One region of the Anoxynatronum sibiricum genome, then DNA from elsewhere that is predicted to be linked to it. Evidence: riboswitches for the same ligand, from Rfam matches in the RefSeq annotation. Region 1 holds a riboswitch; the other holds the start of a gene.
What was found. A riboswitch is a leader RNA that binds a small molecule or an ion and turns the genes downstream of it on or off. The one in region 1 is predicted to bind cyclic di-GMP.
Positions count from the first base shown of each region.

Region 2: it holds a riboswitch for cyclic di-GMP, as region 1 does, so the genes downstream of both, AAIG11_RS10195 (response regulator) here and AAIG11_RS13295 (stalk domain-containing protein) in region 1, are expected to answer to the same signal.

Region 1 is NZ_JBCITM010000016.1:818-9,180, forward strand. It holds gene AAIG11_RS13280 (DUF6997 domain-containing protein) at 1-49, opposite strand, end outside; gene AAIG11_RS13285 (HNH endonuclease domain-containing protein) at 135-1,250, opposite strand; gene AAIG11_RS13290 (hypothetical protein) at 1,222-1,446, opposite strand; cyclic di-GMP riboswitch class I at 1,751-1,839, shown strand; gene AAIG11_RS13295 (stalk domain-containing protein) at 1,993-3,528, shown strand; gene AAIG11_RS13300 (DUF4412 domain-containing protein) at 3,647-4,447, opposite strand; gene AAIG11_RS18185 (CZB domain-containing protein) at 4,600-5,145, opposite strand; partial or broken gene AAIG11_RS18190 (methyl-accepting chemotaxis protein) at 5,128-5,985, opposite strand; gene AAIG11_RS13310 (cyclase family protein) at 6,294-6,935, opposite strand; gene AAIG11_RS13315 (APC family permease) at 6,989-8,363, opposite strand, start outside.
Region 2 is NZ_JBCITM010000009.1:85,028-93,390, reverse strand. It holds gene atpH (ATP synthase F1 subunit delta) at 1-520, shown strand, start outside; gene atpA (F0F1 ATP synthase subunit alpha) at 541-2,058, shown strand; gene atpG (ATP synthase F1 subunit gamma) at 2,077-2,997, shown strand; gene atpD (F0F1 ATP synthase subunit beta) at 3,034-4,431, shown strand; gene atpC (ATP synthase F1 subunit epsilon) at 4,440-4,850, shown strand; cyclic di-GMP riboswitch class II at 5,099-5,184, shown strand; gene AAIG11_RS10195 (response regulator) at 5,370-8,363, shown strand, end outside.

The DNA of each region.
Region 1 (8,363 bases):
AAGTTCCAACATTGCAATCAGTTAAGTGAATTAGCGCATGTGACCACATATTTTGTTGCACTCCTCAATTATTTCATTGATTCAAGACAATGGATTTGCTTTAATTTATATCCAGTGTTTCAGAGTTTAAATCATTAATCATCAATATACTCCCATTCTAAGAAACCTTGGTTAGTGGCAATTTGAACTTGCGGTTCAATCGTCCGCTTAAGAGCAGCAATAAAATCTTTCTTCTCAAAATTACTTCTTCTTGTTAACATTTCAACCATTTTTTGATCAACAGTGTAGTAATCCTCCAAATATTTATGCATCCCAGTATTAATCATGCAGTTAACTGCCTTATACTGAACAATGCAGAAATCATCCAAATACTTATTCAGATTTGGGACATGATTACTTTTCATACTGTTAATTCGCTTGAATGTTGGAATCAAATTCCAAACCAGGTCATGTTGCACAAAGCTCCAGGGTACAAAATGATCAATACTAATTTCGCCAAGTTCTAGAGTGTGTTGTGAAGTCATTGGTCTCTTGGTATAGATATCCATTAGTTCAACATTCTCTTGAACAAGCCCCCAAAATCGTTTAGCTTTTGATAGATCACGCTTCATTGGTGGAAAGATCTTTAAAGGTATCGCTGGCACATTCGGATTTCTTCGTTGCAAATAGTTTATGAGAACGTGATCAGACCAGCCGCTAATTACTTGGCGGTTTTTCTGAATAAACGTTGCCCATCGATCATTAATATACAGACTTGTACCCTTACTACTAATTCTGTATAGTGCGTCTTGGTCTCCTTGACTAAGTTCTTGGATTTTTCTGTTTTTATCATGATCAGACAACCCACGAAGTTGTTCGGCATAAAATGGAGTTAAAAGTCTGAAAGTAACATATCTTGCTAAACGGTTAATTTTCGATCTAAAGTCTGCTGCTCCAAAAGATTTGATCGTATCAGCTAAATCATCTTTATTTCTGATAGCTGCCCCGGGATCCCTCTTTAAAACTTCACCAATGATCTCCTCTATTTTATCTAATTTCCCCAATGATAACTTATACTGTGTTACTGGATACCATGCTTCACTGATCATCTTGATCACATTATCTTCGATGTTAACTACTGTTTTTCCTTCTATCGCAGAATCAATTATCCCTCTGAGCCAAAATATTTTGTAGCTATTTGTCATACTCTTATCTGCAAGCATCTGCACCAGTTTAATGGCTTCAAAGGATTGCAGTGGAAGTATTTCCATTGTTTCGCCCTCCTAATAAAGTGTCAGTCAATAAATCAACCCAAATCAACCGACTATTTCCGTAGATGTCGGTGAAGGGATACTGGATGTAAATGTGCTGGGATTTTTCGGGACCAAAGGTGTCACAGAAGAGCTCCATGAAAAGGTCTTCTGCCAGGCTGTTCAGCGTTCCCGTAGAGGTGGCGGCTGGTGTCATCCGGTGGTCACTCCCGTCATTGGCGTTCAGGTGATCTTCTCTCTGCTCTGATGCTCGTGATTAATTCATTTCTTCCATTATATAATAGCTATTCGACCTGTGAAGGCATTTTTCTCTCTTTTTTTGTTTTTTCTGAACTTTTTTCATCAATTGACTTGCCGATGCGGTTTAAAGCAGCAGATTTGGGTAAAATTATCACATATCGAGAATGATTATCACACTCAAATACATATGCATGATTGCACCCTGTGACGCTTTCTCCCGCTCAATGTGAACGTCGGTATTTTGTAAGGATGAGTGAGCCAGTACCTTTGGGCAAACCAATCGAAAGATTGGGACGCAAAGTTTGGAGTCTGCCGTATCATCAGATGCAATGATTGTCCAGCTGCCCCGAGAGGAATGCTGGGCTTTTTTGCGTTTGACGGCTTTTTCTGCAGCGGGAGACAAAAAGGAATCAGAACTAATTGGTTTGAAATGGGAAAGGGGCGTGTTTGTGGCAATAACAAGCTGAGAGGCAACTGTGGATTTGAGTAAGGAGGAGAACTATTGAAAAGACGTATGATCGGATTCATCACGATTTTGCTGCTGGTGCTTATGTCAGTGAGCGGCAGTGTCACCGCCAATGATCTGCAGCTGGCACCGCTGTCTTATGTCAATCTAACTTCACCAACAGGCGGCGAGAGCTTTCAGGTAGGGGGTAACCACACCATTACCTGGCAAAAATCTGCTGCCGGGGGAAACACGCAAATCTATTTTTCTGCCAATGGCGGCGCCAACTGGACTTACATCACCTCGGTTTTAGGAACCAGCTACAACTGGACAGTGCCCGACCAGGTGACAAACCAGGGAAGAATTCGGGTGCGATGGTCGCCCAACAATGATACCTGGTACACCAGTAACAGCGCCAACTTTACTATATTCAAGGCGTTGGATCCCCAGGATTTAAACCTGATTTTGGTGCCACCGGCTCCCACTGATTTGTCGGCAAGCGCTGTTTCAGCTTCTTCCATCAGTCTCACCTGGAAAGACAATGCAGGCAATGAGACTGGCTACAAAGTGGAACGAAGAGTGACCAATCAGGCTGGCGGTTTTAATGAAATTGCTGTGCTGGATGCCAACACCACTCAGTTTGCAGATACCGGCCTGAGCGCCATGACCAACTACACGTACCGGGTCAGGGCGTATAATGGCATGGGGAACTCTGGCTATTCCAATGAAGCAGCTGCTACTACCCAGGCCTTGGGGCTGGCACCACCGCCGGCCAACGCGCCTGCTGCTCCCACTGATTTGATGGCAACGGCCATTGATGGTCCGGCTTTTTCACTGAGCTGGACAGATAATGCCGGCAATGAACAGGCCTTTCACATTGAAAGGCAGGCCAATGGCGGTGCCTTTAGTGAAATTGGTGAAGTGGGCGCCAACGTCACCGTTTTTGTGGACGAAAATGTCGCCGTAGACACGCTGTACCTTTACCGGGTAAGGGCGCGAAATGCCAATGGTTTTTCTGCTTACAGCAATGAAACCGGCGGTATCATTGAGCAGGATGCTGATCTTGAAGAGGAAGAACTGGAAGGACTGGAGGTTCCCGAGGTCTTAGAGGAGCCGGAAGTGCCTGTTGAACCGGAAACGCCGCCAGAATCGCCTGCCCTGCCGCCTTCAACACCTTCGACACCATCGGGTGACGGCGTTGTGATTCGATTCTTCATAAACCAGTCTGATTACTTTGTCAACGATTCGCTGAGAACCATGGATACGTCCCCCATTATCAGCGGCGGCAGAACACTATTACCCATTCGTTATGTGGCAGAGGCCCTGGGTGCCACGGTGGGCTGGGATGCCGGCGATCAGCGGGTGACCATTGAGTTCGGTGAAACCACCATTGATCTGTGGATTAACCGGAACAGTGCCCGGGTAAACGGTGTGATGCAACAGATTGATGCCAACAATGCCCAGGTGACGCCGGTGATTATTCCTCCCGGCAGAACCATGCTGCCGCTTCGCTTTGTTGCTGAGAATCTTGGCAGCAGTGTTGACTGGGAGCCTGTGGGTCAGGAGGTTATCATCGTTTACCCTGCACCTTAGCGCCTTTTTCGGTAAACTGTTTCAGTTAGAACTGTGACTGAATAAATAAGAGCTGTGCCCAGTGACAATGTCATCAGGCGCAGCTCTTTGATTGCAACGATTGAATTGACCGGCTTGTTCAGGAACCGGGTATGGCAGGCAGCCCCTGGAACATTTCGCTGAAGTCCATGATTTCATAATCGGAGGGAACGACGAAAAGATCGTTGGAGATGCCACCGGTTTGGAAGTTGGTGACCTCCATCAAAAACTGGTCTTCAGGATTGTTCCCCTGACCTTCCATCTTCATGGGGAATCCGTAATCGGTATGCAGCCACATTTTCATCTGAACGCCACTCTCACTGTCGGTGGTTTGCACCACATGGCATTGGATGCCGTTGACCATTTCTGTTCCCAGGTATTCCATGGTTTCGGTGTCTACGTCTTCTGTCAGGTCCTCTGCCGTGATGGGCTCCATGGTGCCATCCATTCCCATGTCAACGGGCATTTTCATGGCAGTTTTCTCCTGGGGATCAAGGGTGTAAACTGCTTCAGTGTCGTAGATCATGATGAAGTTAACGCCCATGGCTTCACTTTCACTGCGCATCCGCTCGCCTTTCAGCCAGATGCGGGTTTTCATGGTATCCATGGTGGGGCCGCTGATGTTCATTTCGTAGGAGACTTCGCTCATTTCCCTGCCGCCGCTGAAGAGGGCAGCAATTTGGCTTTCGTTCATGGTTTCGCCGGAGGAGACGGGGGTCTCTGGATCGGTTTCAGGCTCTTGGGAGGGTTCTGTTTCTGAGACCTGGGCAGGGGGTGCCTCTGCTTCGCCGGTTTCGGCCGGTGCAGAACCGCCGCCGCAGGCTGTCAGCAATAGCATCATTGCAAGTAGAAAGGTGGCCATCCATAGGGGGTGCCGGTGGTTGATGTGCTTTCTTTTCATCATCCTCATCTTCTTTCTTTTGTATTTGCTGCTTATTGTGCCTATTCCCGTTTCAGCCCCGGTTAAATCAGGGGATTTGGACCCGAATCTGCAGACAGCAAAAAAGCCCCGGAGGGCTTTTGATGGTTCGTGTGGATTAATTGTTTTAGCTGTTATTTTTTATGAAAAGCACCGCGCATTTCATCAAGGCAACGGAAGACTTCCTTGGAGTATTCATCCATTTTGAACAGGCAGCTCTCTGCTTCTTTGGTGTCGCCCGCCTTGTAAGCATCGGAGGCTTTTTTAGCCACCTGGTGAAGATGCATGTGGGGTGATTCCATGCCCTTAAAGGCAGGATGCTTTTTCAGCGTCTCATCACCCACGCTGTAATACCATTTACCCAAGCGACAGTCATGGTAATTGCCGATCATTTTTTCGTCTACCTGTTCGTAACCCAAGAGCATGTTGTATACCCGCCAGCGCCACAGCAGGTGGTCTGTTTTATAGATTTCGATGAGTTCGGTGTCGGTGAGGCAGCTGCTGTGATGCAGCAGAGCAAGGCGCAAGGCGTCCATTTTTTTGCTGGCATTGAAAATGGCTCGTCCGGTGTGATCACAGGTGCCTGCCAGAAAATCGGATGCCTGAGAAATCTGGGACATATTTTCATTAAGGGTTTCTGTGACGGCAGACTGCTCTTGCATGTTGGCTGCCACCTGCATGGTATGATCGTTCACCAAAGTGACTGAATCGCTGATGTCACTGATGGATCTAACGGCTTCTTCAACGATCTGCTTGCCGCTGTCCAGCTTGGAGGCAGTGAGGGTCATGCTTTTGGAGGTGTCATCGATGTGATGTTGTAGCTCGGAAATGCTCATTTGAACTTTTCCCACTGAGTCTTTGGTGTGCTCGGCCAGTTTGCGCACTTCATCGGCCACCACAGCAAAGCCCCGCCCCTGTTCTCCCGCCCGGGCGGCTTCGATGGCGGCATTCAGCGCCAGCAGGTTGGTTTGCTCGGCAATGCCCTTCACAATATCTATGATTTGATCAATATCCTGTGTTTTCAGTTTTACCTGCTGTATTTCGCCATCAATGCGTTTCACCTCTTCAAAAGACTGGGTGACAAATTCCATGGACTGGTTCATTTGAGCAACACTCTCCTGAACCTTGGCATTGGTGGCACTGGTCTGGTCGGAAACTTCGCTTGATATGTTGGCGACTTCTTCAATGGAGGCGCCCAGCTCTTCGCTGTTGGCCAACATGGTATGGAGGGAATCGGTTTGCTGGGTGACGCTCTGAATCATTTCCCGCACTGAATCCATGCGGGTAACTTCCTGCACCAGGTTGTTCACCTGCAATACCGCTGCCTGACGCTCTTTTGAAATGGTATCCATAAACGTGTTCCAGAGATCTGCCAATTCTTTTGAACCACAGTCTTCCGGATTAATTTTGACGCACTGCCCACTTGTGGCAGCCTTCAAGGCCTCTTCCATTGCTTTTGTGGATGATGCTTTTGGCGATACGCCTGTTGTTGCTGCAGATTTCTTCTCTTTAAAAAACATATTCGGCACCTCCCTTTGAACTATTAAAGCCTTATGCGACCAGTATGATCTGATCTATCATGTCATTTTTTGGAACCTTATTATTGAAGCGTTAGTTTATCCTAACTATTTATTGACTCTATTTTAACTTGATTTATTCTCATTGGCAAGCATTATTTTGGTAGGCCTAACTCTTAATTGCCATTTGATGACAGAGCAAAACCGCCTCGGGCGGGTTTTCAGTGGATAGGTGATAAAGAATAGTGGATAGAAAAGCAAAGCCATAAAAAAAACCCCCAGAAAGGGAGCCATGGGAGCGATCAAGGGAATCAGGGTTGCAGGAACACAGCTCGCAGGGGCGACCCGTCGGCACCTTTCAGCTTGAGCGGCAGGAATGCGTACAGGCCGCGGGTTGCCTTTACCTGATCCAACCCACAAAGGTTTTCAACAATCAGGCAGTCGTTTTTCATGAAAACTTCATGGGCAGGATATATTTCTTTCAACGTGGGATCCACATTCAGGGCGTCGATGGCAATTAGTGAAATCTGTTTCTCCACTATTCCTTGTGCCGCCTCCGGTGTGAGGTAGGGGTGCTGCTGGTAGTGATCGTGATGATGAAAATATTGGTCCCACCCGGTGTGGATGATGAGAAAATCGCCGGGATGTAGCTGTTCAAGGGCCGGTGACATCATGGCTGTGGTGATGGGTGTTTCTGGCTTTAAGCCAGTTAAACTCACTTTGACACCCATGCCTACAAAGCGGTGAATGGGAATGGTGTCAATAGGGTCACCCAAAGGGTCGATGTGATAGGGAGCATCGATGTGGGTGCCGGTGTGGCTTCCCATCAGGAGCCGGTTGACATGAAAGCTGTCTTTTTCGTGGGTGAAGGCGCTTTCTATGGATGGTTCCGGGTCTCCGGGAAAAATGGGCATGCCCTTTTCAATGAGATGGGACAAATCGATGACCTTCATGGCGTTGACTCCTTTGCTGGTTGAAGTGATGTTCACTGTGATAATCGCTGTGTTTATCCCGAAACAGCCTCTCTCTCAGCAGCCTGGAGAACGGCTCCTTCTTGGTTTAGGGAAGCTCGGGCGTATTTTTCACCAAAAATAAGGTACTCCCGGTCTTGATCTGAAACATCCGGGTAGCTTCTCTTGGCCCAAAGAGCCAGCACAAATCCGATGAGTGCCCAACCGAATATCATCATCCATTCATGGGGCCAGGCCAGGGAGCCAGGACCGATGGGTAGGTACAGGGTGATAAAGAGGCCAGAGGTGATCACAGCGAGAATCCCCATGAGTTTTCCTTTCTTGATCAAGAAGGGGCGTTCAAGATTGGGTTCTTTTTTTCGAATCATCATAAAGGAGATGGATACCATAAAGTAGGCCACCACCGTTCCAAAGGCACTGGCATTCACAAACCAGACGAGGGCGTTGCGCCCCAGAAAAGGCGCCAGGCAGCAGATGCCGCCGGATAACAGGATGGCTGCAGTGGGAGTTTTGTAGATGGGATGCAGGCTGCCGAAGATCTGAGGCAGCATTTTGGCCCGCCCCATGGCGAAGAGAACCCGGGTGCCGCCAACGATAAAACCGTTCCAGCTGGAGAGAATACCGCACATGGCTCCCAAAATCAGCATTTTTCCAAAGAGGGGGGAGCCGTAGGCATAGGTCATGGCATCAGCCACTGGAACGGAAGCCGCTTCACGCACTGCCTGCGGTGCTGCCATGCTGATGCCCACAATCATGATGATGTACCACCCCGCTGCCATCACAATGGAGATGACCAAAATGCCGGCTATCTGATTCAGTGGAATTTTCATTTCTTCTGCTGACTGGGGAATCACATCAAACCCGACAAACATGGCCGGGGCCATGAGGAGCACAGAAATGACGCCGGCGCCGCCGGTGAATACCGGCACCATGTAGGCTGTGTTGCCGAAGGAGACGCTGCCAAAGAAGAAGGCGATGCCTGACAGCAGGAGCCCGGTGGTGGCCATGATCTGAAAAATGGCGGAAGGTTTCGTGCCAACATAGTTGAGGTAGTGGAGGGCAATGGCAAAAACAATGCCGACGATGGCCCATGACAGATGAACATCGTACCCTGCCACAGTCCACAGATAGCCTGTTTCAGGCAGGGGGTACAGGTAATTAATGGCTGTTGAAATGGCTATTCCCTCCCAGGCGGCCACGCCAAGATAAGCCAGGCAAATGGCCCAGGCAGTCACCCACCCCCATTTGTATCCCAGCCCCCGATAGGCGAACACCATCTCTCCGCCGGCCAGGGGCAAGGCGGGGGTCAGCTCTGCATAGGTAAGACCCACCAAAATACACATGGTGGTTCCCAGAACAAATGCCAGAATAGCCCCTGCGATGCCTGCTTCTGCCACCCAGTAGCCGGCC
Region 2 (8,363 bases), on a different contig from region 1:
CACAGCTCTTTTCCAGGCTGTACAGGAATCGGAAACCACCGATGCCGCCGCTGTGCTCCAGGAACTGAAGGGTATTCAGCAAGCCATTCATGAGGTGCCTGACTTTGCCCGTTTTTTCGCCTCTCCTGTGGTGGGAAACCGGGAGAAAAAACAATTTATCACAGAACTGTTCAAAGAAAAAATCAGCCAAGAGCTGTATCATTTTCTCATGATTCTGGTGGACAAGCGCCGGGAAGCTTCTTTTGAAGGCATGGTACACGTTTTTGAAGAGCTGACAGAAGCGCTGGAAAACCGGATGGAAGCCGTTGCCGTGACAGCCGTTCCCATGAACGAAACCGCTCAGGCCAGTATGGCTGCTTCCCTCAGTACTCTGACGGGTCGGGAAGTGACCCTTACCAACCAGGTGGATGCATCCATCATCGGGGGTGTCATGGTGCGGATGGGAGACCGGGTGATCGACGGTACGGTACGTAACCGTCTGAACCTCTTGAAAGAGGATCTGACACAAATGATTGTATAAAGTGAGGGGTGAAAAGCACAATGAATCTCAGACCCGAAGAAATCTGTTCGGTGATCAAGGAACAGATCAAACGATACGAAAACCAACTGGACTACCAGGAAGTGGGCACCGTTATTCAGGTGGGCGACGGGATCGCCCGGATTCACGGGCTTGAAAAATGTATGGCCGGTGAACTGCTGGTCTTTCCCGGCGATGTTTACGGAATGACGCTGAACCTTGAGGAAGACAATGTGGGCTGCGTGCTCATGGGTTCCGATGAACACATTAAAGAAGGCGACATGGTGAAACGGACGGGGAAAATCGTTGAGGTCCCCGCAGGTGAAGCCCTTTTGGGCAGGGTGGTCAACGCCCTGGGACAGCCCATAGACGGCAAGGGTCCCATTCAAACGGACAACTTCCGGGTGGTGGAACGGGTAGCCCCGGGCATCATTGCCCGAAAATCTGTTCATGAACCGCTGCAAACTGGTATCAAAGCCATCGACTCCATGATTCCCATTGGCCGCGGCCAGCGGGAGCTGATCATTGGTGACCGGCAAACGGGGAAAACTGCCATCGCCATTGACACCATCATCAATCAGAAAGACACCGATGTCATCTGCATCTATGTGGCCATTGGCCAAAAGAACTCCACAGTGGCCCAAATTCAGGATGTTCTCAATCGCCACGGTGCCATGGATTACACCATTATTGTGGCAGCCACTGCCAGTGAGCTGGCACCGCTCCAGTTTATAGCTCCCTATGCCGGTTGTGCCATGGGTGAAGAGTTCATGGAGCAGGGCAAGCACGTGCTGTTGATCTACGATGATCTGTCAAAACATGCGGTGGCCTACCGGGCCATGTCACTGCTGCTTCGCCGTCCGCCGGGCCGTGAAGCGTATCCGGGCGATGTATTTTACTTACATAGCCGCCTGCTGGAACGTGCTGCCAAACTCAGTGATGAGCGGGGTGCTGGATCACTGACAGCACTGCCCATCATTGAAACTCAGGCAGGAGATGTTTCGGCCTATATTCCCACCAACGTGATTTCCATCACCGACGGTCAGATTTTCCTGGAGTCAGAGCTGTTCTACTCTGGGGTGCGTCCTGCGGTGAACCCGGGAATTTCTGTATCCCGTGTGGGTGGAAACGCCCAAATCAAAGCGATGAAAAAAGTGGCAGGAAAACTGCGCCTCGAACTGGCCCAGTACCGGGAACTGGCAGCCTTTGCCCAATTCGGCTCTGAGCTGGATAAAGAAACCCAGGAACGACTGGCCCAGGGGGAACGCATCCTCGAAATCCTGAAACAGCCCCAGTACCAGCCGGTACCGGTGGAAGAACAGGTCATGATGATTTATGCGGTCACCAACAAGTATCTGGCAGACGTGGAAGTCACAGACATCCGTGATTTCGAAGCCGGTCTCATGGTCTATATGCGCAGCCATTTCCCGGAAGTTGGCAAAACCATTCGCGAACAGGGTGCCATGGATGAAGCCACGGAAGAAACCCTGAAAAAAGCCATTGAGGAATACAAGGTTGAGTTCCTGAAAGAAAAGGAATAAGGAACAGGAGGTGACCCATTGGCCGGATTAGGAATGCGGGACATCAAACGCCGCATCAAAAGTGTCAAGAGTACCAGACAAATCACCAAGGCCATGGAAATGGTGGCCTCGGCAAAACTGCGAAAAACCCGGGGAAGACTGGAAGAATCCCGGCCTTTTACCCGGGCATGGAAGCAGGCAGTGCTGGGATTTCTGGGAGAGCTTCAGGGGACAGAACATCCTCTGGTAACCCCCCGGGAAACCATCAATAAAACCGGTTACATTGTCATTGCGGGCAACCGCGGTCTTTGCGGCGGTTACAACACAAATGTTGTGAAACAAGCCTGGGAACATATGCAGGAAAAAAAAGCCACTTGTGTAGTGGCGGTGGGGCAGAAGTCCTGGGATTATTTTTCAAGGCGTGAAGTGGAAGTTCCCCGGTCTTACCTGGGTCTGGCAGAAGTGCCTGATTTCATTGACGCCCAAGAAATTCGACGGTTCTGTCTGGAAAAATACCAGGCAGAAGAAGTGGACGAAATCTACCTGGTGTACACCCACTTTGAAAGCACCATCAGTTACAAACCCAAAGTACTGAAGCTGATGCCCCTGGATGAGGAAGCGCTGGAAACCTGCTTCCATACCGATAAAAGTCTGATGGAAGAAGAACAGATGCGCCGTGAAGCAGCAGCTAAAGATGACTGGGAACTCGCCATCTATGAGCCTTCAGATGCAGAAGTGCTGGGACGGGTGGTCCCCAGCTATCTGGACAGTATGATTTACGGTGGATTGATGGAATCAGCCGTCAGTGAACAGGCAGCCCGCCGGGTGGCCATGGAAAGTGCCACCAGCAATGCGGAAGACATGATCGACAAGCTGCAGCTCCAGTATAACCGGGCCCGTCAGGCTGCGATCACACAGGAAATTGCCGAAATTGTCGGCGGTGCGGAGGCGCTGAAATAGGCGTCGCCGTACGGACAAGCAAAAGGAGGGGAAGCAATGCCGAAAGGAAACATCGGAAAACTGGTGCAGATCATTGGCCCTGTATTGGATATAAAGTTTGAAAACGAACAGCTGCCGGAACTGCTCAGCGCCATTGAAATTTATAAAGATGATGAAAAAATCATTGCCGAAGTGGCCCAGCATCTGGGCGACGACACGGTTCGGTGCGTGGCCATGAGTTCCACCGAAGGACTGGTGAGGGGAATGGACGGCACTGACACCGGCGGCCCCATCACTGTGCCAGTGGGAAGAGCCACTTTGGGCCGCATCATGAACGTGCTGGGAGAACCTGTGGATGAAAAGGGAGCGGTTGAATCAGAGCATCATTTTCCCATTCACCGGCCATCACCTGCCTTTGAAGATCAGGAAACCGCCACAGAAATTCTGGAAACAGGGATCAAAGTAGTTGATCTCATCGCCCCCTACTCCAAGGGTGGTAAAATTGGTCTCTTCGGTGGCGCCGGCGTTGGCAAAACCGTTATTATCATGGAGCTCATCAACAACATTGCCAAAGAACACGGCGGACTATCCGTGTTTGCCGGTGTGGGGGAGCGAACCCGTGAAGGCAACGACCTCTACTACGAAATGATTGAATCTGGTGTTATCGACAAAACCACCCTGGTGTATGGTCAGATGAACGAACCGCCGGGGGCCCGCATGCGGGTGGGGCTCACCGGTCTCACCATGGCCGAGTATTTCAGGGATGAAGAGGGGCAGGATGTCCTCCTTTTCATCGATAACATCTTCCGTTTCACCCAGGCAGGTTCGGAGGTATCGGCACTGTTGGGCCGTGTGCCCAGTGCCGTGGGCTACCAACCCACCCTGGCCACAGAAATGGGCGTGCTTCAGGAGCGGATCACTTCCACCAAGAAGGGCTCCATCACCTCGGTACAGGCAGTCTACGTACCGGCGGATGACCTGACAGACCCGGCACCGGCCACCACTTTTGCCCATCTGGATGCCACCACTGTTCTTTCCCGACAGATCTCCGAGCTGGGCATTTACCCAGCAGTGGATCCTCTTGATTCCACCTCCCGGATTCTTGACCCGGTGATTGTGGGCCAGGAGCACTACGATGTGGCCCGCGGCGTGGAATCGGTGCTGCAGCGTTACAAAGAACTCCAGGACATCATTGCCATTCTGGGTATGGACGAGTTGTCTGAGGAAGATAAGCTTATTGTGGCCCGCGCCCGAAAGGTGCAGCGATTCCTGTCACAACCCTTCCACGTGGCAGAGCAGTTCACCGGCATGGAAGGAAAGTATGTGCCGCTGAAAGACACCATTCGGGGCTTCAGGGAAATCCTGGACGGGCAACATGATGATCTGCCCGAATCTGCCTTCCTCTTTGTGGGCACCATTGAAGAAGCCCGGGAAAAAGCGAAAGCTGGAAAGTAGGTGACCCTGTGGCAGCGAAACTGCATCTTGAAATTGTCTCGCCAGACAGAGTGTTTCTGGACGAAGAAGTAGACATGGCAGTGGTGCGCACCGCTTCCGGTGACGTGGGGCTGATGAATGAGCACATTCCCATGGTGGCGCCGGTGGCAGTGGGACGCATCAAAATTGTTCAGGAAGGCAAAGTGAGAGAAGCCTCCTGTGCCGACGGCGTGCTGAAAATTCGTGGCGACCACGCACTGGTGATCACAGAAGCGGTGGAGTGGATTGAAGAAATCGATATCCAGCGCGCCCGAAAAGCCCGGGAACGGGCAGAGGAACGGTTGAAGGCTAAGTCGGACCAGGTGGACATCGACCGGGCCAAGGCTGCCCTCACCAAAGCACTTAACAGAATCCAACAGTACGAACATCATCAAAAGTAGAACCAGTGATAAGACTCATCAGGTGATAAGACCCATTATGCAAGCTAAGACCATCGCTTTCCGGCGGTGGTCTTTTTCTTTGGGGTCAATAGTCACACAACGTCATAGGTTCACTATTATTTTGCAGCAAAATCGACTATTTTAAAGTATTTGTTTTAATGATGAAGTGGTATAATAATAGCAAGATATCAATGATTTGAGAAATGTTAATCAATCAAAAAAGTCGGTTTACAACAAAAGCAGATACTTTTATTATTGGACACGAAGAATCCCGGCTTAAATTTGGACGCTTATGAGCCTGGAGGAGTGAGTAGCGTAACCGGCCACTTTTTTTAGTGGTCGTTTTTATTTAATTACTGTGCGTCATGGTGATGATATTTTGCAGACGAAATGATCAAAATGTCGAAGACTTCATAGCCAGGATCTTTGGTGTAAGGCACTTCACTTTCTGGTTTCGGCAGTAAAAGGCAGTAGCTACGGAAATATACAAGCTGGAGATAAGCAAGCAGGAGGCACGCTATGAAGAAGTTTAAGATAAACAAACAAAAATTAAAGCAGATCACAAGAAGGGCTTATCAAAAAGACCAACAGCAGTTGCAATCCGTGATAGATGCCATCCAGGACGGTATTCGGGTGATGGATCTGGACTTGATCATTCAACTGCAGAATGAGACTACCCGTCGGTGGAGCAAAAATCGGGAGGAAATCGGGCGACCCTGCTACCAGGTGCACTATGGCCGGCAGGAGCCCTGCAATCATTGCCATGCACTGGAAGCCATCAAAACCGGCACACTGGTTAAAAAAACAGAGTTGTTCCATGATCAGGACAACCACAATAGAACATTGCAAGTCGTTGCTTCTCCACTGCGTGACAAAGGGGGACATATTACCGGTGTGGTGGAGTACTTTCGGGATGTGACGGATTTCTTAAACCGTGAGAATGCGGTTAAGCATATGGAGTCCCGTTACGAATCAATTCTGGATGCCACCAACACAGGTGTGTGGGAATATGATGACAGAAAGAAAATGGAACGCCTCAGCGACACCTATTTCACCTATCTGGGATACGATCCGGCGGATTACACTGACGGAGAAGGTTTCACCAGCCCTTCTTTTTTCAGCGGAATTATTCACCCGGAAGACCGGGAAGGAGAAATGGAAGGATTTAATCAATACATTGCTGACGGCTCCCCTGGTATCTATGAAAACAGGTTTCGCATCCGAAAAAAAGATGGCACTTGGGTGTGGATGCTGTCCCGGGGGAAAACCCTTCGAAACAGCCAGGGAAACGCCACTCACATAACCCTGGGCACCATGACAGACATCACCAGCCAGTACCTGGCTCATCTTTACAGGGAACTGGGGTGGAAAGTACTCCAAGTTTTTAATCAAAAAATGGATCTGGACACCACCCTGCATCATGTATCGGAAACCATCCAGAAATATGCTGGCTTTGAAGTAGTGGGTATTCGTTTGAAAAAGGGGGAGGACTACCCCTTTATGGTTCGAACCGGCAGGCATAAGTTGGAAGAAGATGTGTTTAATACCCTCTTGATCCATGATGGGGATGGGGCGGTGCTCCGGGATGAACATGGCCACCCCTTCTTATCCTGTATGTGTGGTCAGGTGTTGTCCGGGAATATGCCGGCAGATCATCCCAACACGACACCCATGGGGAGCCTTTGGACCAATGAGCTGGGTGTTGTGTTCAACGAAGAGTCCTCTGAACACCTGGCTTTCAAGTTGCGAAACAGTTGCCTTAATCGACAGTATGCATCCCTGGCGCTGATTCCTTTGCGGGAAAAAGAAGACATCGTGGGACTGTTATACCTGGCAGACACCCGTTCCGGATCGCTTTCCCGGGAGATGGTGGAGCTGTTGGAGGTAGTGGCTGCAATGATTGGAGAAGCTTTAGCCCATAAGGCTCTCGGTCAGCAGCTGGTGGAAAAAGAACGGGAATCCAGCCTGCTGATTTCACAGATGCAGCTGGGACTGGCCCTCCATGAAATCATATGCGATGAACAGGGAACACCGGTGGATTATCGTTTCTTAAGTGTCAACGACAGTTATCAGCAGATCACTGGCCTGCGCCAAGAAAACCTGATTGGGCGCACCGTGCTGGAAGTGCTGCCAGACACAGAAGCCTACTGGATTCAAAAATACGGTGAAGTTGCGCTTACTGGCATATCCCGAGAGTTTGAAGCATATTCAGTTGAACTGGATAAATACTTTCAGGTGAAAGCTTACTCTCCCCAAACCAACAGGTTTGCTGTGATCATAGATGACGTGACAGAAAAAAGAAAAGCGACCTTGGAGTTAACCCGGGCAAAGGAAGAAGCAGAAGCTGCCAATAAAGCCAAAACCCAGTTTTTGGCCAATATGAGCCATGAATTAAGAACACCTCTTAATGGGCTTATGGGAATGATTCAGTTGCTGAGATCCACTGATCTTAATAAAGAACAGCAAGAGTTTGTTCATATTGCCATGGAAGGATCCCGGTCATTAGCCCGAGTGGTGGGGGATATCTTGAATTATACAAGCTTGGAAAAGAAAACACAGAAGATCATAGAAGAAACCTTCCACTTGGAAGTATTCATCGATGAAGTCATTGGCCTTCACCAAGCGGCTGCTGCACACAAGAAGCTGCATTTAAAGGCAACTGTAGCCAAGGAGCTGCCGGTACAATTGGTGGGTGACCGTTTCAAACTGAAACAAATTTTGGGAAATTTAGTGGGAAATGCGGTTAAATTTACAGATGTCGGTCTTGTTGAGATATCCGTCAGACCGGCAGAAGATGCGATGCCCTATGAACGCATCAATGTCAGATTTGATGTCAAAGACACAGGTATCGGTATTCCATCGGAAAAGATGGACTACATCTTTCAACAGTTCAGCCAAGTAGATGAATCTCACACCCGGGTCTATGGGGGTTTGGGGTTGGGTTTGGCTGTGGCTAAGGAACAGACTGCTATGCTGGGGGGAAGCTTGGCGGTTGTCAGCACTCCAGGAAAGGGAAGTACGTTTACCTTGATTTGCTGCCTTGGTTTGCCCCGAGAATCAAGAGAAGATGTGTATCCAATGGAACAGGATTGTTGTGAAGCTAAAAAGGCCACTCCCCCAACGTTCAAAATACTGGTAGTGGATGACGACTTCTCCAGCAGGCTGGTGACAAAAATGAGTTTGGAAAAGATGGGATGCAAAGTGGACACGGCCATAGATGGGCAGGCGGCCTTGGATATGGTGAAAGAGACTGAGTACCAAATGATTATGATGGATTGTCAGATGCCTGTGATGGATGGCTATGAAGCCACCAGATGGATCCGGCAGATCGAGAGAGCGCAGGGTAGAGCCACACCCATCATTGCTGTCACCGCAAAAGTATTGCCTGGAGACCGGGAGAAATGCCTGGAAGCGGGCATGGATGGATTTCTGGCCAAACCTTTTCATTTTGATGAACTAAAAGAAACATTGAGAATGTACAATCAGAAAAATTGGATAAGTCAACCCAAAGAA